2 regions of the Cryptosporangium arvum DSM 44712 genome follow, and region 2 is predicted to be linked to the other one. Evidence: riboswitches for the same ligand, from Rfam matches in the RefSeq annotation. Region 2 holds a riboswitch; the other holds the start of a gene.
What was found. Region 2 has a riboswitch for thiamine pyrophosphate ahead of CRYAR_RS00530 (thiamine ABC transporter substrate-binding protein). Riboswitches for the same ligand answer to the same signal wherever they lie in the genome.
Positions count from the first base shown of each region.

Region 1: it holds a riboswitch for thiamine pyrophosphate, as region 2 does, so the genes downstream of both, thiC (phosphomethylpyrimidine synthase ThiC) here and CRYAR_RS00530 (thiamine ABC transporter substrate-binding protein) in region 2, are expected to answer to the same signal.

Region 1 is NZ_KK073874.1:1,257,072-1,261,734, forward strand. It holds gene CRYAR_RS05770 (YqjF family protein) at 1-427, opposite strand, end outside; gene CRYAR_RS05775 (MFS transporter) at 484-1,632, shown strand; TPP riboswitch at 1,732-1,856, shown strand; gene thiC (phosphomethylpyrimidine synthase ThiC) at 1,847-3,403, shown strand; gene thiD (bifunctional hydroxymethylpyrimidine kinase/phosphomethylpyrimidine kinase) at 3,400-4,239, shown strand; gene thiO (glycine oxidase ThiO) at 4,236-4,663, shown strand, end outside.
Region 2 is NZ_KK073874.1:111,657-116,319, reverse strand. It holds gene CRYAR_RS00535 (ABC transporter permease) at 1-945, opposite strand, end outside; gene CRYAR_RS00530 (thiamine ABC transporter substrate-binding protein) at 921-1,976, opposite strand; TPP riboswitch at 2,024-2,137, opposite strand; gene CRYAR_RS00525 (GTPase family protein) at 2,220-3,911, shown strand; gene CRYAR_RS00520 (GTPase) at 3,908-4,663, shown strand, end outside.

The DNA.
Region 1 (4,663 bases), 1.1 Mb from region 2:
GTCGGACGCTGCGGTACGTGTACGCGCCGTCCGGCCGCCGGCGGACGCTCATCGCCGACCAGACGTAGTTCAGCCCGAAGAGCGCGCGTCCGACGACCACGGGCAGTAGCCGAGCGGCGTCGAGCGAGCGGAACACCACGCCGCGGCGGCCGGCGGCGTCGACCGAGTAGAGCCGCACGTTGGTCTCGGCGAAATGCCCGAAGTACGGTACCCCGACGCCGAGCCCGACGCGGTCCATCGTGAACCCGATCAGCCCCACGTAGGTCACGCCGCCGAGCGTGTCGGGCCGGGTGCCCGGCGGCAGCAGCGGTGCCACGACCTCGGGGTCGACCGGCCAGTGCAGGAACGCCAGATCACGCCACCACTGCGTCATGATCGCTCGCCGAATCACCCGGGGGGTCGTGAGCGTCACGGCTTCGACGTCCATGTCCCCAGTGTGCCACCTGCTCCTCGTCTCAATATTCGAGACGTTAGTCTCGAAATATGGAATCGAGTCGGCGTTGGGTGGTGTTGGCGGCGGGCGTGGCCGGGATGACGGCCGGGTGCGCGTTCCTCTACGGGTTGCCGTACCTCCTCCCGCGCCTCCGCGCCGACGGCCTGTCGCTGACGCACGCCGCCGTGCTGGTGGCGTGCCCGACGTTCGGCCTGCTGGCGACGCTCGTGGGCTGGGGCGCGCTGGCCGACCGGTACGGCGAGCGCGGTGTCATCGCGCTCGGGCTCGGCGGTGCGGGGCTGGTGCTGCTGGGGGCGCCGGCCGTCTCGGGGCCGGTCGCGCTGGGCGCCTGCCTGGTCGTGGCCGGGGCCGCGGCGGGCTCGGTGAACGCGGCGAGCGGACGGTTGATCCTCGGCTGGTTCTCCCCGGCCGAGCGAGGGCTCGCGATGGGGATCCGGCAGATGGCCCAGCCGCTGGGCGTCGCGGTGGCGGCCGTCGCGATCCCGGTGCTCAGCCGGGCCGGGGCGTTCACGTTCCTGGCGGCCGGGTGTCTCGGCGCCGCGGCCCTGGTCGCGGTCGTGGTGCGTGACCCGGCGCGCTCGGCGGGGGTGGCCGCGGGGCCGAGCGGGAGCCCGTACCGCACGCCGGTGCTGTTGCGGCTGCACGGCGCCGGGGCGCTGCTGGTGTTTCCGCAGTTCGCGGTCGCGACGTTCGGGCTGGTGTTCCTGGTCGACTCGGCCCGGTGGGACGCGGCGACGGCGGGCCGGTTGCTCGCCGTGGCCGCATTCGGGGGAGCCGCGGCGCGGCTGGGGGCGGGGTGGTGGTCGGATCGGGCCGGTTCACGCACCGGTCCGATGCGCATCCTGGCCGGGGTGACCGCAGGGGTGTTGGCGCTGCTCGCCCTCGCCGGAGCCGTCGGGGCTCCGGGTGTCGCCGTCGTGGCGCTGGTGGTGGCGGCGGTCGTGTCGGTGTCGACGAACGGTCTGTCGTTCACGGCGGTGGCCGAATACGCCGGGCCGGGGTGGGCGGGCCGCGCGCTCGGTATCCACAACACCGGCCAGAACGGCGTGGCCGCGCTGACCGCCCCGGTCCTGGGCGCGGTGGTCACCCACGCCGGCTACCCGGTCGCGTTCGCCTCGGCCGCGATCGCCGCCGCCCTGGCCGTAGCCACGGTCCCCACCCTCCAACTGCGCGGCTAGGCCCGCTTCGTACGCGGGCGCGTGATAGCTCCGGAGTGGGCAGAATGCAACGGCTCGTGCCTGTTCCAGTTCGCGGGGACGCGGCGTTATGGTGGCCGCGTCACTGTACGCGGGAGCTCGCGCCGGAAGCGGGCTGAGAGGGCGGCTGTCCGAGAAGGACGGTGCCGCCGACCGCTCGAACCTGACCGGGTAATGCCGGCGTAGGGAGCTCTTCATGAGCAATGTTGTGTCCACCGGTCCCCTTCCGGGTAGCCGCAAGGCGTACCGGGGCGCGCTGCGTGTCCCGGTTCGCGAGATCGAACTCACGAACGGCCAGGTCGTCGAACGCTACGACACCTCCGGCCCCTACACCGAGACCGACTTCCGTCCCGACCTGGGGAACGGCCTGCCGAAACGCGACCGGACCCGCACCCATCCCACGCAGCTGCTGGCCGCGCGGGCGGGCGAGGTCACCACCGAGATGGCGTACGTCGCCGCCCGCGAGAACCTCCCCGCCGAGCTGGTGCGTGACGAGATCGCGGCCGGGCGCGCGGTGATTCCCGCGAACGTGAACCACCCCGAGGCCGAGCCGATGATCATCGGTAAACGGTTCCTGGTGAAGGTCAACGCGAACATCGGCACGTCGGCGGTGACGTCGTCGCCGGCCGAGGAGGTCGAGAAGATGGTGTGGGCGACCCGGTGGGGCGCCGACACCGTCATGGATCTCTCCACCGGCCCGCGCATCCACGAGACTCGCGAGTGGATCCTGCGCAACTCCCCGGTGCCGATCGGAACCGTGCCGATCTACCAGGCCCTGGAGCGGGTGAACGGCGACCCGACCGCGTTGACCTGGGAGATCTACCGGGACGTGGTGGTCGAGCAGTGCGAGCAGGGCGTCGACTACATGACCGTGCACGCCGGGGTGCGGATGGCGTACATCCCGCTCACCGTCGGCCGGAAGACGGGGATCGTGTCGCGCGGCGGGTCGATCCTCGCGGCGTGGTGCCTGGCGCATCACCAGGAGAACTTCCTGTACACGAACTTCGCCGAGCTGTGCGAGGTCCTGCGGACGTACGACGTGACGTTCTCGCTGGGTGACGGGCTGCGGCCGGGTTCGGTGCACGACGCCAACGACGACGCCCAGCTGGCCGAGCTCCGCACGCTCGGCGAGCTCACGAAGGTCGCGAAAGACCATGGTGTGCAGACCATGATCGAGGGGCCGGGACACGTCCCGATGGACAAGATCGCTGAGAACGTGCGGTTGCAGCAGGAATGGTGCGACGACGCGCCGTTCTACACGCTCGGACCGCTGGCCACCGACGTGGCGCCGGGCTACGACCACATCACGTCGGCGATCGGGGCCGCGATGATCGCGTGGCACGGCACCGCGATGCTCTGTTACGTCACCCCGAAGGAACACCTGGGGCTGCCCGACCGCGACGACGTCAAAGCCGGGGTGATCGCGTACAAGATCGCCGCGCACGCGGCGGACGTCGCGAAGGGACACCCGGGGGCGCAGGCGCACGACGATCAGCTCTCCGACGCGCGGTTCGAGTTCCGGTGGGCCGACCAGTTCGCGCTGGCCCTCGACCCGGAGACCGCCCAGTCGTTCCACGACGAGACGCTGCCGGCCGCCCCGGCGAAGACCGCGCATTTCTGCTCGATGTGCGGGCCGAAGTTCTGCAGCATGCGCATCAGCCACGATCTGCGCGCCGCTCCGGGCATGGCCGAGAAGTCGGCGGAGTTCCGGGCGGCGGGTAACCGGATCTATCTGCCGGTGGCCCAGCCGTGAACCCGGTGGTGGCGCTCACCGTGGCCGGGTCGGACTCCGGCGGTGGTGCGGGGCTGCAGGCCGACCTGCATACGTTCGCGGCGTTCGGGGTGCACGGCACCACCGCGGTGACGGCGGTGACCGTGCAGAACACGGTCGGCGTTACCGGCGTCCACGAGATCCCGCCGACGTTCGTCGCCGACCAGATCCGGGTGGTCGTCGAGGACATGCGGCCGGGCGCGGTGAAGACCGGCATGCTCGCGTCGGCACCGATCATCGAGGCGATCGGGGCGGCGTTCCGGCGGCACGGGATCGGGCGCGGCGGGTCGATCCCGCTGGTGCTCGACCCGGTGTGCGCGTCGATGCACGGTGATCCGCTGTTGCGTGCCGACGCGCTGACCGCGCTGCGCGAGCTGTTCGCGCTGGCGACGGTCGTGACGCCCAACCTGGACGAGACCGCGTTGCTGGTCGGGACGCGCGACCAGCGTTCGGCCGCGCGTGCGCTGCTCGACCTCGGGCCCGCGTACGCGCTCGTGAAGGGCGGCCACGGGGACGGCCCGCGCAGCCAGGATCTGCTCACCGACGGAACGATGGAGCTCTGGCTCGACGCCGCGCGCATCGAGACCGGCAACACGCACGGCAGCGGGGACACGCTCGCGGCCGCGATCACCGCGCGGCTGGCCGGCGGCGACACGCCGGCGGACGCGGTCACCGCGGCCAAGCGGTACGTGACCAGGGCGGTCGCGACCAGCTACTCGGTCGGCGCCGGCCACGGCCCCGTCGGCCACCCGCCGGCGTCGGATCCCGTCGGCACCCCGGGCCCGCTGGCGACTCCGAGCGCCGTGGGGTCGTCGTGAGTGGAACCCGGGTGGCGGTGGTCGGCGGGGGAGTGATCGGGCTCTCGTGCGCGTGGGCCCTGGCCCGCGACGGCGCTCGCGTCACGGTGTTCGAACCCGATCAGAGCCGGGGCGCGAGCCTGATCGGAGCGGGCATGCTGGCGCCGATCACCGAGGCGCACCCCACCGAGCCAGTGCTCCTCGCCGCCGGTCGCGCCGCGGTCGCCGCGTGGCCGGAGTTCGCGGAGGCGCTCGCCGCCACCGGCGTCGACCCCGGCTACCGCACCACCGGAACCCTGGTGGTCGGGTACACCGCCGACGACGTCGTCGCGCTCGACGATCTGGCGGACCGCCTGTCCGGGCTCGGCATCGACGTCGAGCGACTCACCGGCTCGGCCGCCCGGCGCCTCGAACCCGCGCTGGCTCCGGGCGTCCGCGGTGGACT
Region 2 (4,663 bases):
CCAGTACGTCAGGGAGTACCCGTCCGACGTCGCGAACGACCGCTCTACCAGCACCGCCAACGGCGTCAACAGCAACCCCACCAGCACGATGAGGTTGACGCCGACGAACGCCCACTCGCCGAAGCCCCGCGGTGACCGGGGCGACGCCGGCACCAGTCGCGCCGCCCGCTGCCGACCGGTCAGCACGGCATCCACGGCCAGCAGCACGGCCACGGCGACGAACTGCACCATCGACAGCACCGCGGCGCCGGACAGGTCCAGCTGGTAGACCGTGCGCCGGTAGATCTCCACTTCGAGCGTCGCGTACGACGGCCCGCCGAGGATCTGCACGATCCCGAACGACGTGAACGTGAACAGGAACACCACCGTCGACGCCGCGGCGATCGCGGGTCGTAGCGCCGGCAGCGTCACCCGCACGAACGCCCGGAGGCGGGACGCGCCGAGCACCCGGGCCGCCTCCACCGAGCGCCGGTCGAGCTGGGCCCAGACGCTGCCGACGATCCGCACCACGACCGCGTAGTTGAAGAACACGTGCGCGGCCAGGATCGCCCAGACCGTGCGGTCCAGTTCGACGCCGAGCAACCCGTCCGGCCCGATCAACGCGAGGAAGGCCGCCCCCACCACCACCGTCGGCAGCACGAACGGGACCGTCACCAGCGCGCGGATCAGAGCGCTGCCCGGGAGCCGGAACCGGGCCAGCACGGCCGCGCCCGGCATGGCCACGACGAGCGTCAGCACGGTCGAGGCCACGGCCTGCCAGACCGTGAACCACAGCACCCCGCGGACGTCGCCGAGGCTGCCGCGCGGCACCCCGGGGATCGGGTCCCCGAACCCCAGGCCGATCGCCACCAGCGTTCCGACCGGGTAGACGAAGAAGATCCCGAGGAACGCCAGCGGGACGAGGGCGAGGAGGCGGGTTCTCAGCGGAGCACCGTCTGCGTCCACTCGTCGATCCACGGCTCACGGTTCTTCGTGATCTGGTCGGCGGGGAGCGTCAGCGGCTTGGTCGGGAGCGCCGCGTACTTGGTGAACTCGGCCGGCAGCGGTGTACCGGTCACCGAAGGCCACACGAACATCTGCAGCGGCACGTCCTTCTGGAACGCCGGGGACAGCAGGAAGTCGAGCAGCTTCTTGCCACCGGTCGGGTTGGCCGCACCGTCGAGCAGGCCCGCGTACTCGACCTGACGGAAGCAGGTGTCGGTGACCACACCGGACGGCGCGTCCTTCGGCTTCTTCTCCGCGTAGACGACCTCGGCCGGCGGGCTGGACGCGTACGAGACGACGAGCGGCCGGTCGCCCTTGCCCTGCGAGCCGACCGTGAAGCGCTGCTGGTAGGCCTCCTCCCAGCCGTCGACGACCAGGGCCCCGTTGGCCTTGAGCTTCTCCCAGTACGACTTCCAGCCGCTCTCACCCTGCACCGCGATGCTGCCGAGCACGAACGCCAGCCCGGGCGACGACGTCGCCGGGTTCTCCACGACCAGCAGGTTCTTGTACTCGGGTTTGATCAGGTCGGCGTAGCTCGCCGGCGGCTGCACGCCCTTCTTCGTGAACCACGCCTTGTCGTAGTTGACGCACACGTCGCCGTAGTCGACGGCGCTCGCCTTCCCGTCGGTGCCCTGCTGCAGCGCGGTGGGAACGTTGCCGACACCGGCCGGCTCGTAGGGCGCGAACACGCCAGCGCCCACGGCCCGCGACAGGAACGTGTTGTCGACGCCGAACAGCACGTCGCCCTGCGGGTTGCCCTTGCTGAGCACGGCTTTGTTGACGACCGCGCCGGCGTCGCCGCTGCGCAGGATCTTGACCGTGAGGCCGCTCTGCTTCTGGAACGCGGCCAGGACTTCGTCGCTGACCGCGAACGACTCGTGGGTGACGAGAGTGACCGTCTTCGAGTCGGTGGCCGCCTTGTCGGACGACGACGAACAGGCTGCGACGGCGGCGGTCAACAGGACAGCAGCCAGTAAACGAGGGGCACGCATCCGGTTACCTCCGGACTCGAGCACCGGGAATGAGCCTTCGGGCGTGGTCCGGCGAGCCGCCGGTTCTCCCTCCGCTGGCATTACCCAGAGCAGGTTCGACGGGTCGGTGACGCGGTGGCCACCCTCTCAGCCCGGCTGCCCGAGCTCCCCGACGGACGACTGGCGTCCGCGTCGACAAGCGTAGCCCGCTGTGGTTGAGCCGGTCGCGGAGCGGTCACTACCTCGGACATGGATGGTCCGCGGTTGGCTGAAGCGCTCGAAGCGCTGCGCACGTCGGTGACCGCGGTCCGACTCGATCTGGCGGTGACCGACGCCGAGGCCGCGCGCCGGTCGCGGTCGGAGTTCGTCGGTCAGGTCGACGACTACCTGCTACCGAGGTTGCGCCAGCTGGACGCCCCGATGCTGGTGGCGGTCGGGGGGTCCACCGGCGCCGGCAAGTCGACGCTCGTCAACACGCTGGTCGGGGCGGAGGTGACGAAGGCGGGCTGGCTACGGCCCACCACGCGCGCCCCGGTCCTGGTGTGCAATCCGGACGACGTCAGCTGGTTCGAAACCGACCGGATCCTTCCGGGGCTGTCCCGGACGACCGGCCCCGAGGCCGTGAACTCCCTCCGGCTGGTGCCCCACCCGTCGGTGCCACCGGGGCTCGCGCTGCTGGATCCCCCCGACATCGACTCGGTCGTGGCCGAGAACCGCGACCTGGCCGGGCAGCTCCTCGCCGCCGCCGACCTGTGGATCTTCGTCACCACTGCGGCGCGCTACGCCGACGCCGTCCCCTGGGACCTGCTGCACACCGCGGCCCAGCGCACGATCGCACTCGCGGTCGTGCTCAACCGCGTCCCGCCGGAGGGCATCGGCGAGATCAGCGACCACCTCCGCTCGATGCTGGCCGAGGAACGTCTCGGCGAGGCGGCGCTGTTCGCGATCCCGGAGGTCGAGCTGACCGGGAAACGCATCCCCGACCAGGCGATCGCACCGATGCGCACCTGGCTCGACGGGCTGGCCGCCGACGCCGGAGCCCGGGACCAGGTGATCCGCACGACGCTCACCGGGGCGCTCTCCAGCCTGCACGATCGTGTCACCGGCCTGGCCGACCACCTCGACGACCAGGTCCGCGCCGCCGCCGAGCTGCGCGGTACCGCGCTCGAGCGGTACCGGACCGCGCTCACCGGCGTCGACGACGGCGTCCGCAGCGGCACCGTGCTCCGCGGCGAGGTGCTGGCCCGCTGGCAGGAGTTCGTCGGCACCGGCCAGTTCACGCGGAACCTCGAGGCACGGATCGGCCAGCTGCGTGACCGCGTCACGTCGTTCTTCACCGGCCGGCCGCCCGCGGCCGAAGCGGTCGGGCACGCGGTCGAGAGCAACCTGCACGCGCTGGTGCGGGCCGCGTCGGACCAGGCCGCCGAGCAGACCACGGAACTGTGGCGGTCCCGCCCGGCCGGGCGCGCGCTGCTCACCGACGGCTTGCACCGCTCGTCGGCCGAGTTCGGCCCCCGGCTGGAGCACGAGATCCGGGCCTGGCAGGAACGCGTGCTCGACCTGGTCCGCGAGGAGGGCGGCCACCGGCGGAGCGTCGCGCGGCTGACGTCGTTCGGTGTCAACGGCGCCGGGCTGGTGCTGATGCTCGCGGTCTTCGCCCAGACCGCCGGTCTGTCAGGGCTCGAGGTGGTGGTCGCGGGCGGGACGTCGGCGGTCAGCCAGAAGGTGCTGGAGGCGATCTTCGGCGACGCCGCCGTGCGCACGCTCGCGGCCCGAGCCCGCGACGACCTGCTGGACACCGTCGAGAAGTTGCTCACCGACGAACGGCAGCGGTTCGACGCGCTCGTGGACGCCGTCGCACCCGCCACCGACCAGGTGACGGCACTGCGCTCCGCGCTGGCCGAGTTCGAGTCCGCGCTGCGTTCGTACCTGCGGCAGCCGGGGCTGGTGCGATGACGCTGCTGGCACGGGCTACCGACGAATCGGGGCTGAGCCGTCGGCTGAGCGCACTCGACCGGGTGGTGGAGCTCGGCGCCGACCGGCTCGATCCGGCGGTGCTGGCGACCGCGGGCGCGTTGTCGGGCAAGGCCGCCGAGCGGCTGCGGCTGGGCGCGGAGCACACCGTCGTCGCGCTCGCCGGCACCACCGGGAGCGGCAAGTCGTCGCTGTTCAACGCGCTCGTCGGAGTCGACGTCGCGGCCACCGGGCTGCGCCGCCCGGTCACGTCGACGGCGCAGGCCGCGGTGTGGAACCCCGACGGCGCCGCGCCGCTGCTGGACTGGCTGGGCGTGAAGCGTCGGCACCACCTGGGTGACGAGGGCGCCGACGCGCTCTCCGGCCTCGTGCTGCTCGACCTGCCCGACGTCGACTCGGTGCAGGTGGACCACCGGCTCGAGGTGGACCGCCTGGTGAAGCTCGTCGACCTGCTCGTCTGGGTCGTCGACCCGCAGAAATACGCGGACTCCGCCCTGCACGACCGGTACCTCCAGCCGCTGCGGACGCACGCCGACATCACGGTCGTCGCGTTCAACCAGATCGACCGGGTACCGCCGGCGCGGCGCGACGAGGTGCTGGCCGATCTGCGCGGCCTGCTCGAACGGGAAGGCCTGGGAGGCGTCCCGGTGCTGCCGGTCTCGGCACGGACGTCCGACGGGCTGCCGGCGCTGCGGACCCGCCTGGCCGACGCGGTGGCCGCGCACGAGGCGTCG